DNA from 3 places in the Phytobacter sp. genome. Region 3 is predicted to be linked to each of the others. Evidence: predicted binding sites of a transcription regulator. Region 3 holds the regulator's gene; each other region holds the start of a gene.
What was found. Region 3 encodes PurR, which represses purine synthesis genes. Its sites were predicted from a motif close to CANGCAAACGTTTGCNTG; they were not measured.

Region 1 (4,228 bases), 1.0 Mb from region 3:
CACCACGTCAACGCGGGCACCGGCCTGCAACTGATCGAGATCCTGGCGTGAAAGCTGACCGTAGTTCGGATCTGTCGGCACGGAGAACATCACATCACCGTTATCCGCAACATACGCATGCCCACGGGCAATCAACTGTTCAGTGATTTCGATGATTTCATGAATATGGTGCGTCGCACGCGGTTCAAGGTCCGGGCGCAGGATATTAAGTGCATCAAAATCTTTGTGCATTTCGGCGATCATGCGATCCACCAGCGCAACAAAGTTTTCGTCGTTCTCATTAGCACGCTTGATGATTTTGTCGTCAATATCGGTAATGTTGCGCACGTATTTCAGCTTATAGCCGATAAAACGCAGGTAGCGGGCAACAACGTCAAACGCAACGAAAGTACGGCCATGGCCGATATGACAGAGATCGTAAACAGTAATACCACACACGTACATGCCGACTTCCCCGGCATGGATAGGTTTGAATTCCTCTTTTTGGCGCGTCAGTGTATTAAAAATTTTTAACATCGAAGATTCCATGTAGACGTGTGTGAACAGTTTGTTCCGTATGATACCCATAATTCGTAACGGAAGCAGCACCGATTGCAAGGTGATCCCACCTCTCGGTTATGCTATAACAAGCGACTATCTCTGACCCCTATCGGGTTTGCGCACCACACTATCGGAACAGGATGCAAAAATGGTTACTTTCCACACTAATCACGGCGATATCGTAATCAAAACTTTTGATGACAAAGCGCCTGAAACAGTTAAAAACTTCCTGGACTACTGCAGCGAAGGTTTTTACAACAACACCATTTTCCACCGTGTCATTAACGGCTTTATGATTCAGGGCGGCGGCTTCGAGCCGGGCATGAACCAGAAAGAGACCAAAGACCAGATCAAAAACGAAGCCAACAACGGTCTGAAAAACACCCGTGGTACGCTGGCAATGGCCCGTACTCAGGCTCCGCACTCCGCTACCGCGCAGTTCTTCATTAACGTAGCAGACAACGACTTCCTGAACTTCTCCGGCGAAAGCCTGCAGGGTTGGGGCTACTGCGTCTTCGCAGAAGTGGTTGAAGGTATGGACGTGGTCGACAAAATCAAAGCGGTTGCGACCGGTCGCAGCGGCATGCACCAGGACGTGCCGAAAGAAGACGTTGTGATTGAAAGCGTGACCGTTAGCGAGTAATCGTGGCGACACTCTTTATCGCAGACCTTCATCTGCAAACAGAAGAACCGGCGATCACCGCCGGTTTTCTGCATTTTCTGCAAGGCGTTGCCCGTGAGGCCGACGCGCTCTACATCCTGGGCGATCTGTTTGAAGCCTGGATTGGCGACGACGATCCTACCCCGCTTCATCGGGAGATCGCGGCTGCCATCAAAGCAGTCGTCGACAGCGGCGTTCCCTGCTACTTCATTCACGGTAACCGTGACTTCCTGCTCGGCAAACGCTTTGCCCGTGAAAGCGGCATGCAGCTTCTGCCAGAAGAGCAACTGCTCTCTCTCTACGGCCGCAAGGTGCTGATTATGCACGGCGATACGCTTTGTACCGACGACGCAGGTTACCAGGCGTTTCGCGCCAAAGTGCACAAGCCCTGGCTGCAAAGGCTATTTCTTGCCTTACCGTTGTTTGTTCGCCAGCGCATTGCCGCCAAAATGCGCGCCAGTAGTAAAGCCGCCAACAGCCATAAATCTGTGTCGATCATGGATGTGAACCCCGACGCTGTAGCAGCGACTATGGGTAAACATCATGTGCAGTGCCTGATCCACGGCCACACCCACCGCCCGGACGTTCACGAACTTATTGTTAACGACAAGCCCGCCATTCGCGTAGTGCTCGGTGCCTGGCACACCCAGGGCTCAATGGTGAGCGTCACCGCCGACGACGTTGAGCTCAGCCATTTTCCCTTCTGAGAAGCGTCGGACATGCTCCTGCGTCTACCAGGGCCGGTTGTAGAGTCCCTCTTGTTCCCCCCGTTGCTGATGCGCCTGACGGTTAAACAGATGCAGTCTTTTGATACCGCACTCCACCAGCAAGCCAGACGCGAGCATCGTAGTACACCGGGGGGCCAAATTAACGGCACTATTGATACACCAGTGGGGACACTGATGCCGCGCATTTTCTTTTTTTAACGGACAACAGGTTCCACTGCTCATCGCTACGCAACCGTTTTCCTTGCCGATTTTCCATGCTATTCTTTGTGCCCTCAAAAGCTGTTCGTAGTCACCTCCACAGGAGTTTTCTTAACGCATGTCTTCTGCTAACCAACCGGCGCGTATCGCCATTGTCATGGGATCGAAAAGCGATTGGGCGACCATGCAGTTCGCCACCGAAATCCTCGATATCCTGAATGTCCCGCACCACGTTGAAGTCGTCTCCGCGCACCGCACCCCCGACAAGCTGTTCACCTTCGCCGAAAGCGCCGAAGAGAACGGTTTTCAGGTGATCATCGCCGGTGCTGGCGGCGCGGCACATCTGCCGGGCATGATTGCAGCGAAAACACTGGTTCCAGTGCTGGGTGTACCGGTACAAAGTGCTGCGTTAAGCGGTGTCGACAGCCTCTATTCTATCGTCCAGATGCCACGCGGTATTCCGGTTGGCACGCTGGCGATTGGCAAAGCGGGTGCAGCGAACGCCGCCCTGCTGGCCGCGCAAATCCTCGCCCAGCATGATGCTGAACTGCATCAGCGTCTGACCGAATTCCGCCGCTCACAGACCGACGAAGTGCTGGAGAATCCGGACCCACGGGGTGCGGCATGAAACAGGTTTGCATCTTAGGTAACGGTCAACTGGGGCGGATGCTGCGCCAGGCCGGTGAGCCTCTAAGCATTGCCGTCTGGCCGGTCGGGCTGGATGCCGATCCGGAAGCCGTGCCCTTTGCCCAGAGCGTGATTACCGCTGAGATTGAACGCTGGCCGGAAACCGCGCTGACGCGTGAACTGGCGCGCCACCCTGCGTTTGTGAACCGCGACGTGTTCCCGATCATTGCCGACCGCCTGACGCAAAAGCAGTTGTTCGACAAACTCGGGCTTGCCACTGCCCCCTGGCAGTTGCTGGCAGATAAAAGCGAGTGGGCTTCCGTCTTCAATACCTTGGGCGAACTGGCGATTGTGAAACGCCGCGTCGGCGGTTACGACGGTCGCGGTCAATGGCGTCTGCGCGCAGGTGAAACCGACCAGCTGCCGGACGATTGCTACGGTGAATGCATCGTTGAGCAGGGGATTAACTTCTCCGGCGAAGTCTCTCTGGTAGGCGCTCGTGGGCACGACGGCACAACGGTGTTTTATCCGCTAACCCATAACCTGCATCAGGACGGCATTCTGCGCACCAGCGTGGTCTTCCCGAAACCGAATACAGAGCAGCAGAAGCAAGCCGAAAGCATGCTGACGGCCATCATGAACGAACTGAACTACGTGGGCGTGATGGCGATGGAGTGCTTTATTACTCCGGCAGGGCTGCTGATTAACGAACTGGCACCCCGCGTCCACAACAGCGGTCACTGGACGCAAAACGGCGCGTCCATCAGTCAGTTTGAGCTGCACCTGCGCGCAGTGGTGGATTTACCGTTGCCTCAACCGGTGGTCAACAGCCCGTCCGTGATGATCAACCTGATTGGTAGCGGTCTGAATTACGACTGGCTGAAGCTGCCGCTGGTGCATCTGCACTGGTACGACAAAGATGTACGTCCGGGTCGTAAAGTGGGTCACCTGAATCTGAATGATGACGATAACGGTCGTCTGAGCGCGACTCTGGAAGCACTGGTCCCACTGCTGCCGCCGGAATATGCCAGTGGTATTGCCTGGGCCCAGGCGAAACTCGCCTGATTGAGTAAACCCGGCGCTGCCCGGGTTAAACACCCTCACCTCAGCCTTCTCCCTGAGGGATCCCCACAAAAAATGCGAGCACGATCGGTCCCCTCTCCCCGAGGGAGAGGGCCAGGGTGGGGGAAAATGCGGCTCTGAGGTTAATTCCGTTCACCTTACGTGCAACGTTCCCATGAAGCCTCTCCACACGTGAACGTGCAAGGGAGGCTCGCCGTGTACTGAACCCCACAAAAGTCACCACGCCTACCCCTGAATACAGGTTCCCGCCTCTCCGGCCAGTGTCTCTTCAATGCGGGTTAACGACCCAATCCATGCCGGTTTTCCTTTGCGTTGCACATAACCGCTAACCGCCGCCACTTTTGGCCCCATAGAACCATCGGCTTTGGCGAACGGCGCGAGTTCCGCAGGT
Region 2 (4,228 bases), 1.5 Mb from region 3:
CCCCCAGGGCGGTGGGCAGCCCGCAGATAAGGGCTGGATTGGCGATGCATCGGTAGTGAGCGTGTTTAATGATGGCGACATCGTATGGCACCGCACGTCCATCGCGGTCGAGCCAGGGATGGTCATCATTCAGATTGATTCTGAATTGCGCGCCCTGCATGCTCGCTGGCACTCTGCCGGGCATTTGATTGGTTATGCAGGTGAAGTGCATGAATGGCGGCCTGTAAAAGCACATCACTGGCCTGGAGAAGGACGCATTACCTTTACAGGAAATAGTACGGGTGTTGTACCTGATGCTGCCAGGATTGAAGCGCAAATTTCGGCGTGGATTGCAGGCAAACTTCCAAGAAAAATTGAATTTATTGATGGCAAACGCGAAGTGCGTTTTGGGGAATTGCCCGCCTATGGCTGTGGCGGAACGCATACGCAGACATCCGGGGAGATAGGTCTGGTCACGCTCACCAGCCTGAAAATGAAAAAAGGGCAGCTTGTGGTGAGTTACAGGGTCGATTAAATCAGAAAGCTGACGTTTCCCGGTCAGTGATGAACGGGAAAAACAGTGGTATGCAGGGTGGCTAAGGGCCGCTTAAGCGAATAATCGTCTTCTTGCTTTCGTGGTCAGTGTCTCCTGCCAGTTTTGCCTCTTAAATCGCAACATGCGCACTCATGCCTTTTACTGATACTCCATGCTGTTTATCATTTAATTCTAATTATCGGCGTTTTCGGCTGGCAGCCCCAACGTGGGCTGGTTAATCTGGAAGCGATTGTCAGCATTTTATTAACAAAAGAGTACAACTATGCATGATGCACAAATCCGCGTGGCTATCGCGGGTGCCGGTGGTCGTATGGGCCGTCAGTTAATTCAGGCCACGCTGCAAATGGATGGCGTTCAACTTGGCGCAGCGCTGGAGCGTGAAGGCTCTTCCCTGTTGGGTAGTGATGCGGGAGAGCTGGCGGGCGTCGGCAAAACGGGTGTCACTGTCAGCAGCGACCTGCAGGCGGTAAAAGATGATTTTGACGTCTTTATCGATTTTACCCGTCCGGAAGGCACCCTCGTGCATCTGGCGTTCTGCCGTAAACATCAAAAAGGCATGGTAATTGGTACTACCGGTTTTGATGATGAAGGTAAACAGGCCATCAGCGATGCCGCGAAAGAGATAGGCATCGTCTTTGCAGCTAACTTCAGCGTGGGCGTGAACGTGATGCTTAAGCTGCTGGAGAAAGCGGCGAAAGTAATGGGTAACTATACCGATATTGAAATCGTTGAAGCCCACCATCGCCACAAAGTGGATGCGCCATCAGGTACGGCACTGGCGATGGGTGAAGCCATTGCTCATGCGCTGGATAAAGATTTAAAAGAGTGCGCCGTTTACAGCCGCGAGGGTTACACCGGCGAGCGTGTGCCTGGCACCATCGGCTTTGCCACCGTCCGTGCGGGCGACATCATCGGTGAACATACCGCGATGTTCGCCGATATTGGCGAGCGCGTAGAGATTAGCCATAAGGCTTCAAGCCGTATGACATTCGCGAATGGTGCCGTTCGTTCGGCATTGTGGCTGAAAGCGAAGAGTAACGGCCTTTTTGATATGCGAGATGTTCTTGATCTCAACAATTTGTAAAGTTTATTACCCATCGTGATGTGGTTATTGCAGTCGTAATGCATTGATTGCAAGGGCAATATTTTATTGCCCTTTTATTTTGTTCCTTTCATGTTTATTTTCTTCTATCCCTCTTATTTATTGGCGTTTTCCTCCTTTTTTTTGTTTCTCAAATGTAAATTTTGACCATTTGGTCCACTTTTTACCTCTTCGCCGTAGCCCAGATCGTTTTTATTGCCACGCAAGCGTTTACGTAGGCCGGTTAAGATGATCTTTTTGTCCTTAAATTCATGCTATTCTTTCCTGGGGCGCAAAAAGACATGAAAAATATGCGCTATAAGTTGACTTTTACCCCTCATGTCTCCAGAATGCCGCCGTTTGCAAAAAATTCGCGGCTACGCAGATTTGCATTGATTCAAGGCGTATATTTGAATTAATATGCAAATAAAGTGAGTGAATATTCTCTGGAGGGTGTTTTGATTAAGTCAGCGCTATTGGTTCTGGAAGACGGAACCCAGTTTTACGGTCGGGCCATAGGGGCAACAGGTTCGGCGGTTGGGGAAGTCGTTTTCAATACTTCAATGACCGGTTATCAAGAAATCCTCACTGATCCTTCCTATTCCCGCCAAATCGTCACTCTTACTTATCCCCATATTGGTAATGTCGGCACCAACGCCGCTGATGAAGAATCTTCTCAAGTTCATGCGCAAGGCCTCATCATCCGTGACCTCCCGCTGATTGCGAGCAACTACCGCAACACTGAAGACCTCTCTTCTTACCTGAAACGCCATAACATCGTGGCGATTGCTGATATCGATACCCGTAAGCTGACTCGTTTGCTGCGTGAGAAGGGTGCACAAAACGGTTGCATCATCGCAGGTGATAACCTGGATGCTGCACTGGCGCTGGAAAAAGCGAAAGCCTTCCCGGGCCTGAACGGTATGGATCTGGCGAAAGAAGTGACCACCGCCGAAACCTACAGCTGGACGCAGGGGAGCTGGACGCTGGAAGGCGACCTGCCGGAAGCGAAAAAAGAGAGCGAATTGCCATTCCACGTCGTGGCCTACGACTACGGTGCAAAACGTAACATCCTGCGCATGCTGGTTGACCGTGGCTGCCGCCTGACGGTGGTGCCTGCGAAAACCCCGGCGGATGAAGTGCTGGCGATGAATCCTGACGGCATCTTCCTCTCCAACGGCCCGGGCGACCCGGCACCGTGTGACTACGCGATCGCTGCTATCAAAACGTTCCTCGAAACTGAGATTCCGGTCTTTGGTATCTGCCTGGGCCATCAGCTTCTGGCGCTGGCGAGTGGCGCGAAAACCGTGAAGATGAAGTTTGGTCACCATGGCGGCAACCACCCGGTAAAAGATATCGACAACAACACGGTGATGATCACCGCACAGAACCACGGTTTTGCAGTGGATGAGGCGTCAATGCCTGCCAACCTGCGTGTTACGCACAAATCGCTGTTCGACCACACTCTGCAGGGGATTCATCGCACCGATAAGCCTGCGTTCAGCTTCCAGGGTCACCCTGAAGCGAGCCCCGGTCCGCACGATGCCGCACCGTTGTTCGACCATTTTATCGAGTTAATCGAGCATTACCGTCAGTCTGCTAAATAATCAGGAGCGAAAAAGAGCCATGCCAAAACGTACAGACATAAAAAGCATCCTGATCCTTGGCGCCGGCCCGATCGTTATCGGCCAGGCGTGTGAGTTTGACTACTCCGGTGCGCAGGCGTGTAAAGCGCTGCGCGAAGAGGGTTACCGTGTCATCCTGGTGAACTCTAACCCGGCGACCATCATGACCGACCCGGAAATGGCGGATGCAACCTACATCGAGCCAATTCACTGGGAAGTGGTACGCAAAATCATCGAAAAAGAGCGCCCGGATGCGGTTCTGCCGACCATGGGTGGCCAGACCGCGCTGAACTGTGCGCTGGAGCTGGAACGCCAGGGCGTACTCGAAGAGTTCGGTGTGACCATGATTGGTGCTACCGCCGATGCGATTGATAAAGCCGAAGACCGTCGTCGTTTCGATGTGGCGATGAAGAAAATCGGCCTCGACACTGCACGTTCCGGTATCGCACACACCATGGAAGAAGCGCTGGCGGTTGCCGCTGACGTGGGCTATCCGTGCATCATCCGTCCCAGCTTCACCATGGGCGGCACCGGCGGCGGTATCGCCTATAACCGTGAAGAGTTCGAAGAGATTTGTGAGCGCGGTCTGGATCTCTCGCCAACCAAAGAGCTGCTGATTGATGAGTCGCTGATTGGCTGGAAAGAGTACGAGATGGAAGTGGTGCGTGATAAAAACGACAACTGCATCATCGTCTGCTCTATCGAAAACTTCGATGCGATGGGTATCCATACCGGTGACTCCATCACTGTGGCACCTGCGCAGACCCTGACTGACAAAGAGTATCAAATCATGCGTAACGCCTCGATGGCGGTACTGCGTGAAATCGGCGTTGAAACCGGTGGCTCTAACGTTCAGTTCTCGGTGAACCCGAAAAACGGCCGCCTGATCGTCATCGAAATGAACCCGCGTGTTTCCCGTTCCTCAGCGCTGGCCTCTAAAGCCACCGGCTTCCCGATTGCTAAAGTGGCGGCGAAACTGGCGGTGGG
Region 3 (4,228 bases):
TGCTGAATGTCGGCAAAAGCAGGCAGGTACATGTCTGTTGCAAGGAAGCCCAGAACGCTTAACCCCGCCAGCCAGACTAAAAATCCTTTTCCTGGTTGCATGGCAATATCTCTTTATTGTGCAGGTGAACAGGGAAACAGAGTCTAGGGAGTGAAACTCTCGTTGTGAAACGCTAATATTTGCGCACTGGTTTCAAAATTTTTGCAGGCACAACATGTGGTCAGAATATTCTCTTGAAGTGGTAGATGCGGTGGCGCGTAATGGCAGTTTTAGTGGTGCAGCTCAGGAGCTGCACCGGGTGCCTTCTGCTGTCAGTTATACCGTGCGGCAACTGGAGGAGTGGTTGGCAGTCGAGCTCTTTCAACGCCGTCATCGTGACGTTGAACTGACACCCGCTGGGGCGCTTTTTTTGAAAGAAGGGCGTTCTGTTATCAAAAAAATGCAGATCACCCGTCAACAGTGCCAACAAATTGCCAATGGCTGGCGTGGTCAGCTAGCTATCGCCGTGGACAATATCGTTAAGCCGGAGCGAACCCGGCAGATGATTGTCGATTTTTATCGCCACTTCAGTGATGTTGAATTGATTGTCTTCCAGGAGGTGTTTAATGGCGTCTGGGATGCACTGGCGGATGGGCGCGTTGAACTGGCAATAGGGGCCACGCAAGCAATCCCCGTGGGGGGGCGGTATGCATTTCGGGATATGGGCATGCTGAGCTGGAAATGCGTCGTCGCGTGCCATCATCCGCTTGCCAAAATGGCGGGCCCTCTTAGCGATGAAACGTTGCGCAACTGGCCTTCTCTTGTCCGGGAAGATACGTCCCGTTCACTGCCAAAGCGTATTACCTGGTTGCTGGATAACCAGAAACGAGTGGTGGCACCCGACTGGGAATCTTCTGCTGCCTGCCTCTCTGCGGGATTATGCGTGGGAATGGTACCTGCGCACTTTGCGCGCCCCTGGCTGGACAAGGGAGAGTGGGTGGCGTTGGCGCTGGAAAACCCGTTTCCCGATGCCGCATGCTGCCTGACGTGGCAACAGAATGAGGCTTCACCAGCATTAAACTGGTTGTTGAGTTATTTAGGAGACAGTGAAACGTTGAACCGTGAATGGCTGTGGGAACAGGATTGACCCGCTCCCACTGCAGGAATTAACGACGGTAGTCGCGGAATGGACCGTCGGCTACCGAACGGCGTTCAATCAAACGCGGATGAACCTCAATCGATTGTGATACTTCACGCTTGTTGACGATACGATCCAGCAACATGTTGAATGCGGTTTCACCCAGAGAATCTTTCGGCTGATGAATGGTCGTCAGAGCCGGAGTAAAGAAACGGGAGTTGCGCACGTTATCGTAACCAATCAGGGAAATGTCCTGCGGAACGCGCAGCCCCATTTCGTCTGCAGCACAGAGTGCGCCCATAGCCATAATATCGCCGCCGCAGAAAATAGCCGTTGGACGCGGAGACTGGGCGAGGATCTGCTGCATTGCGCGATAGCCAGACTCCGGCTCAAAATCACCCTGTACAATCCAGTTTTCTGGCACGCTGATGTGCGCTTCTTCCATTGCTTTCATAAAGCCAGCAAGACGTCCGGCACCGGTGTTGCGCTCAAGTGCACCAGGGATCACACCGATGTCACGATGACCACGTTCAACCAGATACCGCCCAGCCATATAGCCACCTTCAAAGGCATTATCGATAACCGTGTCAGTAAAATCGGCTTTTGCTTCGCCCCAGTCCATTACTACCATAGGAATGTGGCGGTACTCTTCCAGCATGTTCAGCAGAGATTCTGGGTATTCCGAACACATTACCAACAGGCCATCGACGCGTTTTTGCGCCATCATTGACAGGTAAGCGCCCTGTTTTTCGAAATTGTTCCAGGCATTACCCAAAATCAGGGTGTAGCCCTTCTGGAAACAGTTTTTTTCAACGGCTTCAATGATTTCTGCAAAATAAGCGGCTTCGCTGCTGGTAGCCAGTAAGCCAATAGATTTGGTGTGATTAACCTTCAGACTACGGGCAACGGCGCTCGGCGAATAGTGCAACTCTTTGATTGCCGCCCACACAGCATTACGCGTCTCTTCAGCGACGAAACGCGTCTTGTTAATTACATGTGATACGGTTGTGGTGGAAACGTTTGCTCGCTTCGCTACGTCTTTGATCGTTGCCATCAGATGTCACTCCATGCCATATCATAAGCTCCTGAAAATACAAAAGGTAAACGTTTGCCTGCCTTCACCCTTTCACCGCGCGATGCACTGTATTACGCCGGGAAAAAGACACTGGACGTCAGGAGGGGAGTCGATGGCCGGTACGCTAATAAATTTAGCGTCGAATTTTGTCTTATCTTGGCCAAAAGGGGAAGAGCTAAAACGTATATCAATCTAATTCCTGCAAGATTTTTACGTTTATTTATGCAAAAATGCGCTATCTCACTTTTTGTGGGGAAATAAGAAAGGAGAAAAATTGATGAGTACCGACCTGAAGTTTTCTTTAGTGACCACCGTGATTGTGCTTGCCCTCATTGTTGCGGGTGCACTGACTGCGGTTCTGCATTGATTTACCACGAGGGAGAGTATTCTCCCTCGACGTTCCCTCCCATTCTCCCGTTTTTCGCAATAATCTTTTCGCAAATCGCTCACTTCTGTTTTTTGTGATTGATGTCATACTTTTGGCTTCTGTGACGGTGTCGCCCGGCGACACGGCATTTCCGGAGTCAATAAATCATGAAAATTAATTATCCACTGCTTGCCCTGGCGATTGGCGCTTTCGGCATTGGTACCACCGAATTCTCGCCGATGGGGTTACTGCCCGTTATTGCTCGCGGTGTCGATGTATCGATTCCGGCGGCGGGAATGCTGATAAGCGCCTACGCGATTGGCGTTATGGTAGGGGCGCCGTTAATGACGTTAATGCTTTCTCACCGCGCACGTCGCAATGCACTGATCTTTCTGATGGCAATCTTCACACTTGGAAACGTGTTGTCGGCCATTTCGCCTGATTACACTACCCTGATGCTGTCGCGCATCATCACCAGCCTTAACCATGGAGCCTTCTTTGGTTTAGGCTCGGTGGTCGCTGCAAGTGTAGTGGCGAAAGAGAAACAGGCCAGTGCGGTCGCAACGATGTTCATGGGGTTAACCATTGCGAATATCGGTGGGGTGCCGGCCGCGACCTGGTTGGGTGAAACCATCGGCTGGCGTATGTCCTTCCTGGCCACCGCAGGTCTCGGCATCATCGCTATGGTAAGTCTCTATCTTTCATTGCCAAAAGGCAGTGCAGGGGAGCGTCCCGATGTACGCAAAGAGCTTACGGTACTGATGCGTCCACAGGTTGTTTCGGCTCTGCTCACGACCGTGCTGGGCGCTGGTGCGATGTTTACGCTCTACACCTATATCTCACCGGTGCTGCACAGTATTGCGGATGCTGGACCTGCATTTATCACCGCGATGCTGGTGCTGATTGGCGTGGGCTTCTCGCTGGGCAATTATCTCGGTGGGAAGTTGGCTGACCGCTCAGTGACCGGCACCCTCAAAGGCTTCCTGCTGTTGCTTATCGCAATTATGGTTGCAATTCCCTGGCTTGCACGCAGTGAATTTGGCGCAGCAATCAGCATGGTGGTCTGGGGAGCCGCGACCTTCGCGATCGTTCCACCACTGCAAATGCGAGTAATGCGTGTTGCACACGAAGCGCCAGGACTTTCTTCTTCCGTCAATATCGGGGCGTTTAATTTGGGGAATGCTCTGGGGGCAGCTGCGGGCGGAGCGGTGATCTCGGGTGGACTGGGTTATGTCTTCGTCCCGTTTACGGGAGCGGTGATTGCCGCACTGGCACTGATGTTGGTATTGCTGTCTGGTCGTGGCGTTGCCCGGACAGCCTGCGCGACAGCGGAATAATAAAAAAGCAGGAGGGTTTCCCCTCCTGCACCTTATGCCACGAGATTCTTCGCAACAAATTCCCAGTTCACCAATGCCCAGAAATGCTCCAGATAATTCGGACGAGCATTACGATAGTCGATGTAATAAGCGTGTTCCCAGACATCAACAGTTAAGAGCGGAGTGGCGCCTGTCGTCAGCGGCGTACCAGCATTGGATGTTGAAACAATTGCCAGTTTGCCTTCTGCGTTTTTGACCAGCCAGGTCCAGCCTGAACCAAAGTTTTTCACTGCTGCATCAGTAAACTGTGCTTTGAAATCCGCAAAGCTTCCGAACGCTTGTGCTATAGCTGT

Region 1: the regulator PurR is predicted to act here: its motif matches at 2,155-2,172, upstream of purE (5-(carboxyamino)imidazole ribonucleotide mutase).
Region 2: the regulator PurR is predicted to act here: its motif matches at 1,837-1,854, upstream of carA (glutamine-hydrolyzing carbamoyl-phosphate synthase small subunit).

What each region holds. Positions count from the first base shown of each region.
Region 1 covers NZ_JCACPZ010000004.1:1,044,230-1,048,457, forward strand. Annotated here, with positions in the region: gene cysS (cysteine--tRNA ligase) at 1-516, opposite strand, end outside; gene ppiB (peptidylprolyl isomerase B) at 689-1,183, shown strand; gene lpxH (UDP-2,3-diacylglucosamine diphosphatase) at 1,186-1,908, shown strand; gene purE (5-(carboxyamino)imidazole ribonucleotide mutase) at 2,246-2,755, shown strand; gene purK (5-(carboxyamino)imidazole ribonucleotide synthase) at 2,752-3,819, shown strand; gene AC5JPW_RS08970 (carbamate kinase) at 4,063-4,228, opposite strand, start outside.
Region 2 covers NZ_JCACPZ010000004.1:1,567,819-1,572,046, reverse strand. Annotated here, with positions in the region: gene AC5JPW_RS11355 (alanyl-tRNA editing protein) at 1-514, shown strand, start outside; gene dapB (4-hydroxy-tetrahydrodipicolinate reductase) at 798-1,619, shown strand; gene carA (glutamine-hydrolyzing carbamoyl-phosphate synthase small subunit) at 2,075-3,223, shown strand; gene carB (carbamoyl-phosphate synthase large subunit) at 3,243-4,228, shown strand, end outside.
Region 3 covers NZ_JCACPZ010000004.1:37,256-41,483, reverse strand. Annotated here, with positions in the region: gene punC (purine nucleoside transporter PunC) at 1-101, opposite strand, end outside; gene punR (DNA-binding transcriptional activator PunR) at 215-1,126, shown strand; gene purR (HTH-type transcriptional repressor PurR) at 1,146-2,171, opposite strand; gene cydH (cytochrome bd-I oxidase subunit CydH) at 2,470-2,559, shown strand; gene AC5JPW_RS03975 (MFS transporter) at 2,727-3,896, shown strand; gene sodB (superoxide dismutase [Fe]) at 3,929-4,228, opposite strand, start outside.